DNA from 2 places in the Methylobacterium sp. WL120 genome. Region 1 is predicted to be linked to the other one. Evidence: riboswitches for the same ligand, from Rfam matches in the RefSeq annotation. Region 1 holds a riboswitch; the other holds the start of a gene.
What was found. Region 1 has a riboswitch for thiamine pyrophosphate ahead of thiO (glycine oxidase ThiO). Riboswitches for the same ligand answer to the same signal wherever they lie in the genome.
Positions count from the first base shown of each region.

Region 2: linked by a shared signal. The riboswitch ahead of thiC (phosphomethylpyrimidine synthase ThiC) and the one ahead of thiO (glycine oxidase ThiO) in region 1 are both predicted to bind thiamine pyrophosphate.

Region 1 is NZ_VRUT01000002.1:67,502-79,589, reverse strand. Features, by position in the region: gene radC (DNA repair protein RadC) at 1-328, shown strand, start outside; gene FV229_RS00945 (circularly permuted type 2 ATP-grasp protein) at 419-1,858, shown strand; gene FV229_RS00940 (alpha-E domain-containing protein) at 1,940-2,884, shown strand; gene FV229_RS00935 (transglutaminase family protein) at 3,092-3,919, shown strand; gene FV229_RS00930 (peptidase) at 3,950-4,702, shown strand; gene FV229_RS00925 (thiamine phosphate synthase) at 4,931-5,539, opposite strand; gene FV229_RS00920 (thiazole synthase) at 5,556-6,356, opposite strand; gene thiS (sulfur carrier protein ThiS) at 6,360-6,572, opposite strand; gene thiO (glycine oxidase ThiO) at 6,569-7,714, opposite strand; TPP riboswitch at 7,859-7,987, opposite strand; gene FV229_RS00905 (TIGR02281 family clan AA aspartic protease) at 8,200-8,703, shown strand; gene FV229_RS00900 (adenylate/guanylate cyclase domain-containing protein) at 8,706-9,965, opposite strand; gene rpoD (RNA polymerase sigma factor RpoD) at 10,069-12,063, opposite strand.
Region 2 is NZ_VRUT01000032.1:24,172-30,254, forward strand. Features, by position in the region: partial or broken gene FV229_RS08875 (DUF1522 domain-containing protein) at 1-582, shown strand, start outside; gene FV229_RS08880 (hypothetical protein) at 833-1,207, opposite strand; gene thiC (phosphomethylpyrimidine synthase ThiC) at 1,377-3,266, opposite strand; TPP riboswitch at 3,341-3,449, opposite strand; gene FV229_RS08890 (alpha/beta hydrolase) at 3,568-4,404, shown strand; gene FV229_RS08895 (HNH endonuclease) at 4,471-4,839, shown strand; gene FV229_RS08900 (acyltransferase family protein) at 5,014-6,083, shown strand, end outside.

The DNA of each region.
Region 1 (12,088 bases):
CATGGCCTTCGCCACCCGCGAGGAGTTCCGGGTGCTGTTCTTCGACAAGCGCAACCACCTCATCGCCGACGAGATCCAGGGGCGCGGCACGGTCGACCACACGCCGGTCTACCCGCGGGAGGTGGCGCGGCGGTCGCTCGAACTGTCCGCGACCGCGATCATCCTGGCGCACAACCACCCGTCGGGCGATCCGGCGCCCTCGGCCGCCGACGTGGCGATGACCCGCGAGGTCGTCGCCGTGTTGAGCCCGCTGAAGATCGTGGTGCACGACCACGTCATCCTCGGCCGATCGGGTCATGCCAGCTTAAAGGGCCTGCGCCTGATCTGAGACGTGTTTGGAACGAGCCTCGGACAAGCTCGTAATCCCTTTGCGTGGCGCGCCTCTTGCCTCTAGCGTGCCGTATCGGGGAGAGACTGTATGGCGGGCGTAGCCTTCGACGAGATGACCGCCTTCGCAGGCAGCGCGACGAGCCAAGCCGACGTCCGCGAGGCCTACGGCCAGCTCAAGGCGTGGCTCGACGCGACGCCTGTCGATCACTTCAACACCCGCCGCAGCCAGGCCGAGCTACTGTTCCGGCGTATCGGCATCACCTTCGCCGTCTACGGCGACAACGAATCGACCGAGCGGCTGATCCCGTTCGACATCATCCCGCGGGTGATCACCAAGCCGGAATGGGGCTTCCTCGAGCGCGGGCTGAAGCAGCGCGTCACCGCGATCAACATGTTCCTGAAGGACATCTACGGCGCCCAGGAATGCATCAAGGCCGGCATCATCCCGGCCGACCTCGTCTACAAGAACGCCCACTACCGCATGGAGATGCGCTCGTTCCGGGTGCCGCACGACCTCTACGTGCACATCGCCGGCATCGACATCGTCCGGACCGGCGAGAACGACTTCTTCGTGCTGGAGGACAACGCCCGCATCCCCTCCGGCGTGTCGTACATGCTCGAGAACCGCGAGGTGATGCTGCGGCTGTTCCCGGACCTGTTCTCCCGCCACCGCGTGGCGCCGGTGGAGAACTATCCGGACGCCCTGCTCGCGACGCTGCGCAGCCTCGCGCCGGTGACGGCGACCCGCGACCCCACCGTCGTGCTGCTGACGCCCGGCCGCTACAACTCGGCGTTCTACGAGCACTCGTTCCTCGCCGACAAGCTCGGCGTCGAGCTGGTGGAGGCGGGCGACCTCTTCACCAAGGACGACGTGGTCTACATGCGGACCACCGAGGGGCCGCGCCGGGTCGACGTGATCTACCGCCGCCTCGACGACGACTTCCTCGACCCGCTGGTGTTCCGCCCCGATTCGATGCTCGGCGTGCCTGGCCTGATGAACGCCTACGAGCGCGGCAGCGTCACGCTGGCCAACGCGGTGGGCACCGGCATCGCCGACGACAAGGCGGTCTACAGCTACATGCCGGAGATCGTGAAGTTCTTCACCGGCGAGGAGCCGATCCTTCACAACGTTCCGACCTATCGCTGCCGCGAGAAGGAGGCCTTCTCCTACGTGATGGACAACCTGTCCGAGCTCGTCGTGAAGGAGGTCAACGGGTCGGGCGGCTACGGCATGCTCGTCGGGCCGCACGCGACCAAGCGCGAGATCGAGGAGTTCGCCAAGCGCCTGCGCCACGCGCCGGACGGCTTCATCGCCCAGCCGACGCTCTCGCTCTCCACCTGCCCGACCTTCGTCGCCTCGGGCGTGGCCCCGCGCCACGTCGATTTGCGCCCCTTCGTGCTGTGCGGCGCCGACGAAATCCGCATCGTGCCGGGCGGGCTCACCCGCGTGGCGTTGAAGGAGGGATCTTTGGTGGTGAATTCGAGCCAGGGCGGCGGTACGAAGGACACCTGGGTCCTGGACGCGTGACGGCCTGACGCCTGCCCTCACCGAGAACCGCGGAGCGGCGCACGCCTCCGGGCCGAGCCGAAGAGACCCAGCGAAACAGCCATGCTCTCCAGGACTGCCGACAACCTCTACTGGCTCTCGCGCTACGTCGAACGGGCGGAATTCGTCGCCCGCATCCTCGACGCCGCGCATCGGCTGGCCTCGCTGCCGACGAGCTACGGCGGGGGCGAGACCAACGAATGGGCCTCGGCGCTGGCCTCTGCCGGCGACCCGGAGGTGTTCAAGCCGCATTACGACGGCGTGAACGCCGCCACCGTGTGCGACTTCCTCGCCTTCAGCCCGCACAACCCGTCCTCGATCCGCTCCTGCATCGAGAGCGCGCGCGAGAACGCCCGGAGCGTCCGCACCGCGCTCACCACGGAGATGTGGGACACCATCAACGGGGCGTGGCTCGAATTGCGGTCCTACGAGAAGAAGGACCTCGACCGCGACGCGTTCTCGCGCTTCCTCGACTGGGTGAAGGGCATCTCGCTGACCTTCGACGGCTCGGCCTACCGGACGATGCTGCGCAACGACACCTACTGGTTCACGCGGCTCGGTACCGCGATCGAGCGGGCCGACAACACCGCCCGCATCCTCGACGTGAAGTACAAGATCCTCCTGCCGGCATCCGAGACCGTCGGCGGCAGCCTCGACTACTTCCAGTGGACCACGATCCTGCGCGAAGTCTCCGCCTTCAACGCCTATCACTGGGTGTATCGCGAGAGCGTCAAGCCGCTGCTGGTGGCCGACCTGCTGATCCTCAACCGGCAGATGCCGCGCTCCTTCGCCAACTGCTACGGCGTGCTCGTCGAGCATCTCGACCTGATCGCCGACGCCTACGGGCGCCGCGGCGCGAGCCAGCGACTCGCGAGCAACCTGCTCGCGCGCCTGGAAAGCGAGGAGATCGACCGGGTCTTCGCCTCAGGGCTGCATGAGTTCGTGATCGCGTTCATCGGCGAGAACAACAAGGTCGGCGCCGCGATCGCGGACCAGTACCTCGGCTGAAGCGCCGAGGCCCGCGGAAGACGCGGCGATTCGGCTTCCAAGGACGCGGGCTCGGTTGCGCGCGACCGCGGAACGTCGTGTAGAACATGGCACCGGGGCCGCGCGTGGCTCCGAACGTCGGCGCCGCCAAGAGGGGCGGAGGCGGGACGGCGAAGGCAAAGCCGGCACGAACGAAGCCGGCAGAGGCAAGACGGGCAGAATCGACGCATGCGCATCCGCGTGGTCCACGAGACCATCTACAGCTACGAGCAACCGGCACGCGGGCTGATCCAGGTCCTGCGGATGACGCCGCGCGACCACGATGGCCAGTACGTCCGGCGCTGGCGGATCGAGCCGTCGGTCGACGGCCGGCTCACCGAGCGCGAGGACGGCTACGGCAACGTCGTGCACTGGTTCACGCCGGACCAGGCCTCCGACGCCCTGGTGATCCGGGTGACCGGCGAGGTCGACACCCACGAGACCCACGGCATCGTCCGCGGCGCCGTCGAGCGGCTGCCCGAGACGTTCTACCTGCGCGACACCGACCTCGTCCTGCCGAGCCCGGAGATCCAGGCGCTGTCCGACGCGGTCGCCACCGCCGGCGATCCGGCCACCCTCCCCTTCCTGCACCGCCTGATGGCCGCGGTGCACGCGCACATGAACTACACACCGGGCCCTGCCAGCGCCGCCGTGCCCGCGCCGAAGGCGTTCGCGGCGGAGGCCGGCGTGTGCCAGGACTTCGCCCACGTCTTCATCGCCGCCGCCCGGCACCGGGCGATTCCCGCCCGCTACGTCTCCGGATACCACCGTCCGGAGGGAAGCGACGTCGAGCAGCAGACGCCGCACGGCTGGGCCGAAGCGCTGGTGCCCGATCTCGGCTGGGTCGGCTTCGACCCGACCACCGGCGACGCGACGACGGAGGCCTACATCCGCGTCGCCTCCGGCCTCGATTACCTCGGCGCCGCCCCGATCCGCGGCAGCCGCACCGGCGGCGGCACCGAAACGCTGGACGTGAAGCTCCGGGTGGAGCAAGCCCAGGCGGCACCGCAATCCTGACGCGCGCACCTCTTCGAAAAGCCTGATCCCATGACTTACTGCGTCGGCGTCCTCGTCGAGGACGGCCTGGTGATGATCGCCGACACCCGCACCAATGCGGGGCTCGACGACATCTCGACCTATCGCAAGCTCCACCACTTCAACGTGCCGGGCGAGCGGGTGATGATGCTGGCCTCGGCCGGCAACCTCTCGGTGACGCAATCGGTGCTGAGCCTGCTCTCCGAGGGCGTGACCGGCGACGACGGCGAGCCGAAGCTGAAGCTCGTCGAGACGACCACGATGTTCGAGGCGGCCCAGCTCGTCGGCCGTGCCATCCGCCGCGTGCGCGCGATCGAGAAGACCGGATTCGAGGCGGCGGGGCTTCGGTTCTCCGTGTCGCTGCTGTTCGGCGGCCAGATCGGCAGCGAGCCGATGCGGCTGTTCCTGATCTACTCGGCCGGCAACTTCATCGAGTGCAGCACCGATGCGCCTTTCCTGCAGATCGGCGAGCACAAGTACGGCAAGCCGATCCTCGACCGCGCCGTGAAGTTCGAGACCGAGCTCTACGACGCGCTCAAGGTCGGCCTCGTCTCGATGGATTCGACGATGCGCTCGAACCTCGGCGTCGGCCTGCCGATCGACATCGCCCTCGCCCGCCGCAACGCCCTCGACCTCGAGGTCAACCACCGGATCGAAGCCGGCGAGGGCTACTTCCACGACCTGCGCGAACGCTGGTCGGCAGCTTTGCGCGCCGCCCACCGCGCGATCCCGCGCCCGCCCTACGGGCCTGCGCCGACGAAGTAGGTTTGCCGAATCTATTCGCTCCCAATCAGCGACCTCATCCTGAGGTGCTGCAGCGAAGCGGAGGCCTCGAAGGAGGCCTCCAGGTATCGCGCGCGAGCTGGATGGCTCCTTCGAGGCGGCTGATGCCGCACCTCAGGATGAGGGGGTTGGTGGGCGAAACCGATCGAGAGCGGTTTTCGGCGAAACGCCGAGCGGGTAGCCAGGATCCTGCGATCCTTTGATCCTGCCTCAGCGCTCGTCCGAGCGGGTTGCCCAGGCGCTCAGAAGCGCGCGCGTTTCAGCCGCTGGGTCGGCGGCTCGCATCAGGCCGCCCATCACGGCCATACCCGCCGCGCCGTGCCGACGGCATTCGGCGGCGGTGATGATATCGATCCCTCCGAGCGCGATCACCGGAATTCCGATCCGCACAGCTTTGGCGATGGCCCCGATCCCGAGGGCGGGGCCGTAGCCGGGCTTGCTCGCGGTGGCGAAGATCGGGCTGAGCGTCACGTAGTCCGCGCCGCCCTCGGCCGCCTCCGCGACATCTCGGAGCGTGTGGGCCGAGATGCCGACGAGGGCTGCGCCGACTCGTTGCCGGGCCGCGGCGATGGCGGATCGATCCGTCCCGCCGCCGAGATGGAGTCCGGCGCCGAGATCGGCCGCGAGGTCGGCGTCGCCGCCGACGGTGAGCACGCCGCCGGCCTGGCCGACGCGTTCGGCGATCCGCGCCGCCAGCTCCCGCCGCTCGGATGGTGGCAGGTCCTTGTCGCGGAACCAGACCCAGCGACCGCCGCCGTGGAGCACGGCGGCGACGGCCTCCACCAGGGGGCGCGGCCCGTGCCGGTCGGTGACCGCCAACAGGGGCGACGGCAGGCTACGAGCCGACAAGGCCGAGCTGCGGGCTCGACGGCTCGGCCCGGCCGCGTCGGGGAATGCGGCCGGCAAGATACGCGTCGCGTCCCGCTTGGACCGCGCCGCGCATGGCGTAGGCCATGCGGACGGGGTCGTCGGCCTTGGCGACGGCGGTGTTGATCAGGCAGGCGTCGGCCCCAAGCTCCATCGCGATCACCGCGTCGGAGGCCGTGCCGATGCCGGCGTCGACGATCACCGGCACGCTCATGCGGCGGCAGATCAGCTCCAGGTTGGCCGGGTTGGCGATGCCCATGCCCGACCCGATGAGCGAGCCCATCGGCATCACCGCGGCGCACCCGAGGTCGGCGAGCCGCTGGCAGACGATCGGGTCGTCGTTGCAGTAGGGCAGCACGACGAAGCCGTCGTCGACGAGGTGGCGGCAGGCCTCGATCAGCTCGGTCACGTCCGGGTACAGCGTCTCGCGGTCGCCGATGACCTCGACCTTGATCCAGTTCGTGTCGAGGGCCTCGCGCGCCAGCTCCGCGGTCATGATCGCGTCGCGCGCGGTCTCGCAACCGGCGGTGTTGGGCAAGAAGCGGCGCCCCTTCAGGATCTCGACCGTGTCCGAGCCGTGGCCCTGGAGCGACACCCGGCGGATCGAGGCGGTGGCGACTTCGGCCCCCGAGGCCGCGACCGCATCGCGCATGATCACCTGCGTCGGATAGCCGGCCGTGCCGATGAACAGGCGCGAACTCAGCGTGACGCCGGCGACGACGAAGGGGTCGTCGGCCTCCGGACGGAGGGGTGTGAGCGTGTCGAGCATCCTCTAGCCTCCCTGCATGGCGCGTACGATCTCGATGCGGTCGCCGTCCGCGATCGGGGTGCGCTCCCAATCGCGACGGCGGACGACGCGGCCGTTGACCGCGATGGCGACCCCCTGCGGATCGGGGCTGCCGGTCTCCTCCGCCGCGTGCGCGAACAAAGCGGCGAGGTCGGCGGCCTCGATCTCGCGGGCTTGCCCGTTCACGGTCAGCCTCATGCCGAAGGCCTCACGTCCTGGCTTGCGGTAAACCGTGCGAGGGAGAAATCCCGGGCCACCACCGGCATCGCGCCCGTGGTGACGAGGGCGGCGATCGCGTCGGCGGTCACCGGGGCGAGCAGGTAGCCGTTGCGATGATGGCCGGTGGCGACGACCAGCCCGGGGGCGATCTCGCCCAGGATCGGCGCGTCGTCGTCCGAGGTCGGGCGGAACCCGCTCCACACCGCCTCGACCTCCATCTCCTCGATGCCGGGCAGCACCCGCCGCGCGCCCTCCAGAAGGGCGTAGAGCCCGCCGGCGGTGACGCCGGGGCGGAAGCCGCAATCCTCCACCGTCGCGCCGACGACGATGCGGCCGTCGCCCTTCGGTGCCATGTGGACCTGCTCGGTCCACACCATGTGCGACAGCGTGCCGGTGCGCGCGGTCGTCTTCAGCGCCAGCGACTGGCCCTTGAGCGGGCGGACCGGCAGCGCGAGGTTTTGGGGCAGCAGGCCGCCCTCCCCGCTCCAGGCGCCGGCCGCCAGGATCACGGTGTCGGCCTGCAGAACGCCATTGGCGGTGCGGAGGCCGGTGACGCGCCCGGATGTCCGTTCGAGGGCGACGACCGGGCTGTTCTCGACGAGCGCCACGCCGGCGCCACGGCAAGCCTGCACGAGCGCCGCCATCACCCGACTCGGATCGACCTGGTGGTCGAGCGGGCAGAACACGCCAGCGGTGACCGAGGGGCGCAAGGCCGGCTCGCGGCGGCGGACCTCGGTGCCCGCGACCCATTCGGCGGCGACGCCCGAGCGGCGCTGCAGCTCGTAGCGGAAGCGCAGGCGCTCGACCTCGTCGCGGCCGATGGCCAGCACCAGCGTCCCGTCCTCGCGGTAGTCGATGTCGTGGCCGGCGGCCGCTTCGAGTTCGTCGCGGAACCCGGGCCAGCGCCGCAGCGAATCGAGGGCGAGCGGGAGCAGCGGGTCCGAGCCGGGCTCGTGCTCGGCCGCGGGCGCCAGCATGCCGGTGGCGGCGAGGCTCGCGCCGGACCCGATGGTCTCGCGCTCGACGACCGCGACGGACCGACCGGACTGCGCGATGCGCCAGGCGATCGACAGCCCGATCAGGCCGCCGCCAACGATGGCGACGTCGGCGCGGACGGGCAACGTGACGGACGGGTTCGTGCCGCCGTTCGTTCGGCGAACCCCGATCGGTGATGCTGGGTGACGACCCAAAAGATCCTCCGCGTGGTGTCGCAGAGACCGGGCCTGACGCTTCCTTCGAGAAGCTGGTGCGATCCGTCCACGAGGACGACGCCCACGGTCCAATCCCTACGCCGGTGTGAACCGGATCAGGTTCGAAGGATTTCCGCGCCGCGAGCCCTCGCGAGCCTGCCAGCGGTTTCTCAGCCCCTTGCCGGGGATCTCCCTGGAACACCGCAGATGTGGTCCCGACGGCCGGCCCGGTCAACCCCGTCGAAGGGGCGAGCGCGCAGGATGGTCGCCGTCTGTCGTCGTCATGCCGAGACGGTTCGGAAACCCTGTCGGCACGAAAGGCGGCGGGTTTACCCCGGCGGCGCGCAGGGCGCCACGTATCGTTCACCGGTTCCGTGATGGTCTACGCCGGTCCCCTCGGGGCGCGGAGGTTGGCGTTGCGGACGATCCTGATGCTCTGCGTAGGGGCCGGCCTCGCCGCGGGCGTGCTCGGCGGGGTCGGAGACCGCCTGACTCACCGCAAGCCCGACGCGCAGCCGGTACCAGCGGCGCCGCCATCCTTCTCGGTGCCGAGCGCGATCGCCCTCAATGCGGACCGCAGCGGCCACTTCCTCGCCGACGCCCTGGTGGACGGCCGCTCGCTGCGGATGATGGTCGACACCGGCGCCACCGCGTGCAGCTTCACCGAGGAGGCGGCCGCGCGTCTCGGCCTCGTCCTCACGCCGCGCGACTTCACCCGACCGGTGATGACGGCCAACGGCGTGGTGCGGGTCGCCCCGGTGCGCATCGGCATGATCCGGATCGGGCCGGTCACCGTGCGCGACGTCGAAGCGGTGGTCGTGCCCGGCGGCGGCCTCGGCACGAACCTGCTTGGGATGTCGTTCCTCAAGCGGGTGCGCGACTTCAGCATCGCCGGCGGCACGCTGACGCTGCGGGGCTGAGATCAGCCCTGGCGGCGATGCGGCTTCGGACGCGGCCGGTAGACCATCATCGGCTCGGAAAAGCCGTCGAGGACGTGCTCGCCGAGCGGCACCGGATCGCCCCACAGGAAGTCGACGAAGGGCTTCGACATCAGCAGCGGCTCGCCCAGCGTTTTGTTGAGGCGGGCGATGCGGCTCGCCATGTTCACGTCGCGGCCGATGACGGTGAAATCGAGCCGCGTGCCCGAGCCAACGTTGCCGTACGCCGCCTCGCCGTGGTGGAGCGCGATGCCGGCCATCATCGGCACCGCGAACTGGTGAAGGGTGTTGGCCTCCTCCAGCGCTTGGAGTGCGCCCTGCGCCGCCGTCAGCGCGCCCTTGGCGGCGCCGCCGAGGTCGTCGCCCGGCTCGCGGAAGATCGCGAGCAGGCCGTCGCCGAGGTACTTCAACACCTCGCCGCCCTCACGCTCGATCGGCGGGACCAGGCAGTCGAAGAAGATGTTGAGCAGGTCCACCGCCTCTTCCGGCGTCATGTCCGCCGAGATGCGGGTGTAGTCGCGCATGTCGGCGAACAGGATCGCCGAGCGGATGCGCTTCACCTGGCCGCGACGGATGTCCCCCGACAGGATCGCCCGGTGCGGCTCGTCGCCGACGTAGATGCGCAGCACCGTGTCGAGCTGCTTGGTGACGAGGCGCATCTCCATCACGGCCGCGAGCGCCGGCATGACGAAGCGCAGGATCGCGACGTCCTCGTCGCGGAACCCGTCCGGGTCGCGGGTCGCGAAGGTAATGCCGTTATGGGTGCCGTTGGTGAAGAACAGCGGCACGACGATGTAGTGGGTGTAGCCGGCGGCCTTCAGGTCGGGGATCACCGAGTAGGCGTCGTCCGGCGTGTCGGCGAGGTCGAGGATCAGCCATGCGGCGTCCTCGTGCACCTTCCGGAACGGGCTCGCCGCGTAGGCGCGCTCGGAAGCCTCGCCGTGCGGAAACAACCGCACCGTGGTGCCGGCCTCGCGCGTCCAGATGCGCCCGATGCCGGAATACTCGGAATGCAGCGTGTCGATCGCCGTCGAGGTCCGGTCCACCGGCACGCCGACCTGGTTCAGGCGCTCGGCGAAGCCCGCGATCAGGTCGTCGGGCTCGGGCAGGCGCGCTCCTTCGCTCAGCAACCAGTCGCGGATCGCGACGCATTCCTGCAGCGCGCCGAACGGCACGTCGTCCGCCTCCGAGCCGTCGGCTGCGGCGGTCGGCGGCACGGGTGGATGCTGGCGACGCTCAAGCATACGGCCAAGGTGGGTTCGCGGACCGCCAAAGCAAGGCTTCGGGCCGCCGACGACGTGGTCCGCCGACACGAGTCGGCGAAACACGTCATGGCGGATCGGCCGCTCAGTTGTCCAGGAAGCTCCGCAGCTTCCGGCTCCGGCTCGGGTGCTTCAGCTTGCGCAGGGCCTTCGCCTCGATCTGGCGGATGCGCTCGCGGGTCACCGAGAACTGCTGGCCGACCTCTTCGAGGGTGTGGTCGGTGTTCATGCCGATGCCGAAGCGCATGCGCAGCACGCGCTCCTCGCGCGGCGTAAGCGAGGCGAGCACGCGCGTCGTGGTCTCGCGCAGGTTCGACTGGATCGCCGCGTCGATCGGCAGGACGACGTTCTTGTCCTCGATGAAGTCGCCGAGGTGCGAATCCTCCTCGTCGCCGATCGGCGTCTCGAGCGAGATCGGCTCCTTGGCGATCTTGAGGACCTTGCGCACCTTCTCCAGCGGCATGGCCAGCTTCTCGGCCAGCTCCTCCGGGGTCGGCTCGCGGCCGATCTCGTGCAGCATCTGGCGCGAGGTGCGGACGATCTTGTTGATCGTCTCGATCATGTGCACCGGGATGCGGATGGTTCTCGCTTGATCCGCGATGCTGCGGGTGATCGCCTGGCGGATCCACCAGGTGGCGTAGGTCGAGAACTTGTAGCCGCGGCGGTACTCGAACTTGTCGACGGCCTTCATGAGGCCGATGTTGCCCTCCTGGATCAGGTCCAGGAACTGCAGCCCGCGGTTGGTGTACTTCTTGGCGATCGAGATCACGAGGCGGAGGTTCGCCTCGATCATCTCCTTCTTGGCCTGGCGGGCTTCGCGCTCGCCCTTCTGGACCATGTTGACGATCTTGCGGTACTCGCCGATCTCCAGGCCCGTCTCGGAGGCGAGCGTCAGAATCTGCTCGCGCAGGTCCGAGACCTGCTTCGAGCCCTTCTCGACGAGGTTCTTCCAGCCCTTGCCGCCCAGCGTGCCGACGCGGGTCATCCAGTTCGGGTCGAGCTCCCAACCCTGGTAGTGGCGCAGGAACTCGTCGCGGGCGACGCCGTGGCTCTCGGCGTAGCGCATCAGGCGGCCCTCATGCGAGATGAGGCGCTTGTTGATGTCGTAGAGCTGCTCGACCAGGGCCTCGATGCGGTTGTTGTTCAGGGACAGCGACTTCACGTCGGCGACGACGGTGTCCTTGAACTCGGCCTGCTTCTTCTCCTGGGCGGGCGTCGTCTTCTCGTTGCCGGCCTTGCGCGCGGTCTCCTCGTTCTGGAGCTTGCGCAACTTGCGGTAGTTGTTGGCGATCGCGTCGAACGTCTCAAGCACGCGCGGCTTGATCTCGGCTTCCATCGCCGCGAGCGAGACGTTGTTCTCCATGTCGTCGTCGTCGTCGCCGCCCTCGGGCGCCGGCGTCTCGGCCTCGGCTTCCTCTCCCTCGGTCGCGCCCTCGGCGATCTGCGGGTTCTTGCCGTCGGGGCCGGCATAGGTGGCTTCGAGGTCGATGATGTCGCGCAGCAGCACCTTGCCGTCGACGAGTTCGTCGCGCCAGATGATGATCGCCTGGAAGGTCAGCGGGCTCTCGCACAGGCCGGCGATCATCGCCTCGCGGCCGGCCTCGATCCGCTTCGCGATGGCGATTTCGCCCTCGCGCGACAGCAGCTCGACCGAGCCCATCTCGCGCAGGTACATGCGCACCGGGTCGTCGGTGCGGTCGGTCGGCTCCTTGGTGGCGGTGACGACCGCGACGGCGCGCGTCGGGGCGACCTCGGCCACCTCCGTACCCTCGGCGCCCTCCTCGTCCTCCGACGCCTCGCCGTTGGCGGGCTTGTCGGCGGCGGCCTCGTCGGTCTCCTCGGCCTCGACGACGTTGATGCCCATCTCGGAGAGCTGGGACAGCACGTCCTCGAGCTGGTCGGGGTCGGACTGCCCCTCGGGGAGGACCTCGTTGACCTCCTCGTAGGTGATGTACCCGCGCTTCTTCGCGAGCTTCACCATCCGCTTGACCGAAGCATCCGTCAGGTCGAGGAGCGGCCCATCGGTCTGCTCTGCCGGAGCGGTGTCCGTCTCGTCCCGTTCCGTTGCCTTCGTCGCCATGATCAGCCTATTGTTTCGGCGCGGC
Region 2 (6,083 bases), on a different contig from region 1:
GCGATCGGCGGCACCGCCGCGAGCATTTTCTCGGCGGCCGCCGCACCGGTGGCTGACGTGAACTCGCAGGCCACCCGTTCCTCGCTGCTGAGCCAGTTCAACTCGATCCTCGACAACATCAAGACGACGGCTCAGGACTCATCCTTCAACGGTGTCAACCTGCTGAACGGCGACACCCTGAAGCTGACCTTCAACGAGAAGGGCAGCTCGACCCTGAACCTTCAGGGTGTGCAGTTCGACGCTTCGGGCCTCGGCCTGTCGAAGCTCGGGCAGAACGGCGCAAACGAGTTCGAGGACAACTCGGCGACCAACAACGTGATCGCCTCACTGTCCACCGCCTCGTCCGCGCTTCGGGCTCAGGCTTCGACCTTCGGCTCCAACCTGTCGGTGGTGCAGAACCGTCAGAACTTCAACAAGAGCATCATCAACGTCCTGCAGACCGGCTCGTCGAACCTCACCAGCGCCGACCTGAACGAGGAGGCCGCGAACTCCCAGGCCCTCTCGACCCGCAACTCGCTGACGATCTCGGCGCTGTCGCTGGCCAACCAGGCCCAGCAGGGCGTCCTGCAGCTCCTCCGCTAAGCGCCACGGCGGCCGCCCCGATCCGGGCGGCCGTCCTCTTCCCGACGGAACACCGTTGCGACTCTGGCTCCTGTGGCTTTCGGCTCCGGGGGCCATGTTCGTAGCGCAAGGCGAATTTGGCTCCTCGGATCTGGGCTTGCGCCGACGGGTTGAGCGACGCAATCGGCAGGCGGAAACGAGAAAGGCCGGGCTCCTGGAGCCCGGCCTTTCTCGTTTCCAATCAGTGCGTTCGTCGTGTCCGGTTCGCGCCTCAGGCGGTGCGGTCGACGGGCCGCTCGGTCTGGACCTTGGCCGCCGCGGCTTCCGCGTAGGCACGGCTCTTGAGGACCGCCGGATCAGGCAACTGGACGACGACGTTCCCGTAGCTCGAATCGATGACTTGGTAGACGATGCTTTTCGTGTCGGCGTCGACGGTCACCCGACGCTCGGTCTTCCCGGCCGGCGGTGTCTCGACCGGCTTCGGATTCTGGACAGCTGCGGAAGACCGGCCGTCGACGCGGATGTCGAGGCGGACCGCGGGATCGAGCGGAGGGCTGGGTGCCGCCCGCGGATCGTTCGCCGCCACCGCCGGAGCGGGGGAGGGCGGCGGAGTGGAGGCTATCGGACTCGGGCCGGATACGCGCATGCCACGCTCCTCATCACATTGCTGATGAGGTTCAGCAAAGGTCCGCCGCGTGAAGGAGACCTTAAGACTTGCGTCCCCTGCACCGTTGCCGTCCGCCAGGTTGAACGGACCGGCAACGATGTCGGAAGACTTTTAACGAACGGTCGAAGTGGACCGTTCGCCCATACTGCTACTCGGCGGCGTCGACGTAGAGCTTGCCGCCCTCGGCCAGGAACTCGCGGGACTTCTCCGCCATCCCGGCCTCGCGCTCGGCGCTCGTCAGGATCGGTGCGGTGTTCAGCACCTCGCCCGCAGCCTCCATCGCCAGCACCTCGGCGCGCAGGTCCTGCGTGATCTTCATCGAGCAGAACTTCGGCCCGCACATCGAGCAGAAATGCGCGACCTTGTGGGCGTCCTTGGGCAGGGTCTCGTCGTGGTAGGCGCGGGCCGTGTCCGGGTCGAGGCCCAGGTTGAACTGGTCCTCCCAGCGGAAGTCGAAGCGCGCCTTCGACAAGGCGTCGTCGCGCAGCTGCGCCGCCGGGTGGCCCTTGGCGAGGTCCGCGGCATGCGCGGCGATCTTGTAGGTGATCACCCCGGTCTTCACGTCGTCGCGGTTCGGCAGGCCGAGGTGCTCCTTCGGCGTGACGTAGCAGAGCATCGCGCAGCCGAACCAGCCGATCATCGCCGCGCCGATGCCGGAGGTGATGTGATCGTAGCCCGGCGCGATGTCGGTGGTCAGCGGACCGAGGGTGTAGAACGGCGCCTCGCCGCACTCGGCGAGCTGCTTCTCCATGTTGACCTTGACCTTGTGCATCGGCACATGCCCTGGTCCTTCGATCATGGTCTGGCAGCCCTTGTTCCAGGTGATCTTGGTGAGCTCGCCCAGGGTCTCGAGCTCGGCGAACTGCGCCGCGTCGTTGGCGTCGGCGATCGAGCCGGGCCGCAGGCCGTCGCCCAGCGAGAACGAGACGTCGTAGGCGCGGCAGATGTCGCAGATCTCCTCGAAGCGCTCGTAGAGGAACGATTCGCGGTGCCCGGCCAGGCACCAGCGCGCCATGATCGAGCCGCCGCGCGAGACGATGCCGGTGACGCGCCGCGCGGTGAGCGGCACGTGGGCGAGGCGCACGCCCGCGTGAATGGTGAAGTAGTCGATGCCCTGCTCGGCCTGCTCGATGAGCGTGTCCTTGAACACCTCCCAGTCGAGCTTGAGCGGGTCGCCGCCGACCTTCTCCAGCGCCTGGTAGATCGGCACCGTGCCGATCGGGACCGGCGAGTTGCGGATGATCCACGAGCGGATGTTGTGGATGTTGCGGCCGGTCGAGAGGTCCATGACCGTGTCGGCGCCCCAGCGGATCGACCAGACCAGCTTCTCGACCTCTTCCGCCGCCGAGGAGGTCACGGCCGAGTTGCCGATGTTGGCGTTGATCTTCACCAGGAAGTTCCGGCCGATCGCCATCGGCTCCAGCTCGGTGTGGTTGATGTTGGCCGGGATGATCGCCCGGCCGCGCGCGACCTCGTCCCGCACGAATTCGGGGGTGATGAACGGCGGCACCGAGGCGCCGAAGCTCTCGCCGTCGGCGAGCGCGGCATGCGCCCGATCCAGCATCTGCTCGCGGCAGAGGTTCTCGCGGTGGGCGACGTAGATCATCTCCTCGGTGACGATCCCGGCGCGGGCGAACTCGTACTGGGTCACCATCTGGCCGGGCTCCGCCTTGCGGATGGTCCGCTCGGCGGGGCAAGGGGCCACGAGCTTGTCGGCGGGCACGAAGCCGTTGTCCTCGGGCTTGACGACGCGCGGCTGCACGGCGGCGTAGCCGCGCTTGGCGATCCAGGCGTCGCGCACCGGCGGCAGGCCCTTGGCGAGATCGATGCGGGCGTCGGTCTCGGTGTAGGGGCCGGACGGGTCGTAGACCCGCACCGCCGGCTCGTTCGGGTCGGTGAGCACGATCTCGCGGAACGGCACCCGGATGTCCTCCCGGCCGGCCACGCTCGCGTAGACCTTGTGCGAACCGGTGACCGGACCCGTGGTCACGGTCTCGGGGCTACCTTTGACGTCTTTGGACAGGACGGGCGCATTCATCGTCGGATCTCCCGGCATTGGGGCGATGCGGCGCGCCGCGACGGAGATGCGATGAAGCGGCGGGCGCCGGATGAGGCGCCGCAGGTTCCCGTCCCTCCGCCGGTACGAGCCGGATCAGGTTCAAGGGTCAGGACGTCGCGTCCACTCTCAGCCCCCGGTCGTGGGGCCCCCCTCGGAATGGTTCGAATCTCCGCGGGCCGCCGGACTTTGTCAATGCGCCGGCCGGATCAGGCGGAAACGGACGGATGCCGACGTCGTCTCGGATCGGTGTAGGGTCCCGCGGAAAACGCGACGGAGCCCCATGCGAATCCTGCTCGTCCTGGCGGCCGCCGCGCTCGGCCTGTTCGCGTTGCTGCTCGGGGCGCTCGGCCTGTTCCAGCGCAGCCTGATTTATCCCGGCGCCTTCATCGCCGGCCCGCGGGCGCGGCTGCCTGTGCCGCCGGGCACGCAAGCCCTGTCCCTGCTCACCGCCGACGACGAGCGCCTGCACGCCCTGTGGCGCGCGCCGCGGCCGGGATGCGGCGTCGTGGTCAGCTTCCACGGCAACGGCTCGCGGCCCGAGCCGGCCGCGGCGCGGTTCTCCGCCCCTCCTTGGTCCACCGCCGGCTGGGGCGTGCTGGCGATCTCTTATCGCGGGTATCCGGGTTCGACCGGCGCGCCGAGCGAGGACGGGCTGATCGCCGACGGGCTCGCGGCGGTGGCCGAAGCCGTACGGCGCGCGCCCGGCGCCCCGATCCTGCTGCACGGCCATTCCCTCGGTGCGGCGGTCGCGGTCGCGGTGGCCGAGCGGGTGCCGCATCTCGGGCTCTACCTGGAGGCGCCCTTCGATTCGCTGCCCGGCATCGTCCGCCTCGCCTTCCCCTACGCGCCGACCTTCCTCCTCCGCGATACCTGGCGCTCCGACGCGCGCATCGCCCGGGCCGGCGGCCCGGTGCTGATCGTCCACGGCACCGAGGACGGCGTCGTCCCGGTGAAGCTCGGGCGCCGGCTTGCGACGGCGGCGGGGGAGGGCGCGCGCTTCGAGTCTGTGGCGGGCGACCACGTCTCGGTGCTCGGTACCCGAGACCGGCTGGCCGAGACGATGTTCGGCGATTCCCTTCGCGCAGCATGCCCGACGCCCGCCGCAGCGACGCCGTGACGCCGCGCCCCGAATTTGCGCCGATCCCATATTCCGGAGGGCGCGGATGTGGAGGGAGACGGGGCTTTGGGGCGACGCGAACGGCGCTGGCGCGAGGATGAACCGGACGTCTGGGCCCGCAGCCCTGAACCGGTGATCTGCCCGCTCTGCGAGCGGCCGATCCCGCCGCGCGCCCGGTCGAGCCTGCACCACCTCGTGCCGAAGCTGAAGGGAGGCACCCACGGCATCACGGTCCGGCTGCATCAGGTTTGCCACTCGGCGATCCATGCCCGCCACAGCGAAGCCGAACTCGCACGCCGGCTCGCCGACGTGGCCGCGCTGCGGGCCGAACCGGAGATCGCCCGCTTCATCGCCTGGGTGCGGACCAAGCCCGATGACTTCCACGCCGCCACGCGGATGACGCGCGACCGCCGCGCGGCCAAGCGCAAGAACTGACGACAGCAAGAGCTGACCACAGCAAGAGCTGACCAGCGCCGGAGCTGGTCCCGCCCCGCAGGCGCCCTCGGTTTACCCCTCGTTCGCCATGTTGCGCGATGGAGCAGGCCGGCTCAGGCGGCCTTTACGGGTCTCGCTTCAGGGTTGCGTCCGCGCAACGTTCGGGAGGCGGCGATGTTTGGGGAGGCGGGCGCGGCTGTGCCGGCGGAGGCGCTGCGTCTCGCCTGGGTCGACGTCGCCAAGGGCATCTGCATCCTCCTCGTGGTGATGATGCATTCCACCCTGGGGACCGGGGCGGCGATGGAGGGCGAGGGGTTCCTCCACACGGTGGTGACTTTCGCCAAGCCGTTCCGCATCCCTGACTTCTTCCTGCTGTCGGGCCTGTTCCTCGGACGGGTGATCGATCGCCCGTGGCGCCTGTTCGCCGACCGGCGCGTGGTGCACTTCGCGTATTTCTACGGGCTCTGGGTCGTGATCCAGTCGCTGGCGAAATACCCGGCGATCGTCGGCGAGGCCGGCCCCGGCGCCTTCGCCACCCACCTCCTGAACGCACTGGTCGAGCCGTACTCGACCCTATGGTTCATCTACCTGCTCGCGGTGTTCTCGGTCGCGACCAAGATGCTGCGTCGCGTGCCGCCCGCGGTGCTGCTGGCCGGCGCCGCGCTGCTGCAGGTCGCGCCCATCGCCACCCCATCCTACCTCGCGGAGGAGTTCTGCGCCCGCTACGTCTACTTCCTGGCCGGATACGTCTTCGCCGATCGCATCTTCGCCCTGGCCGACCGGGCGGCGGCGGCCCCGCGCATCGCCTGCACGTTCCTGCTGCTCTGGGCGGGCATCGAGGCGTGGCTCGCCTTCACGCCGTCGAGCCTTCCCGGCTACCCGACCCTGGCCAGTCTGCCGGTGGTCGCCCTGATCCTCGGCGGAGCCGGCGCCCTCGCCATCGTCGCGGGCGCGGCGCTCCTGACGGTGGCCGGCGGGCCGGTCGCCACTTCCTTGCGCGCCTGCGGACGGCGCTCGATCGTGATCTATCTGGCGTTCTTCCTGCCGATGGCCGCGACGCGGACGCTGCTGGTCAAGGCCGGGCTGATCACCGACGTCGGGCTCGCCAGCCTGACAGTGATGGCGGTCGCCGTGATCGTGCCGCTGGCGCTGGAGCGTGCGGTGCGCGGCACCGTGCTTCGCGTCCTGTTCGTCCGTCCGAAGGCGTTCCACATCGCGACCGCAGCGAACTCGCAGGCGCCGGC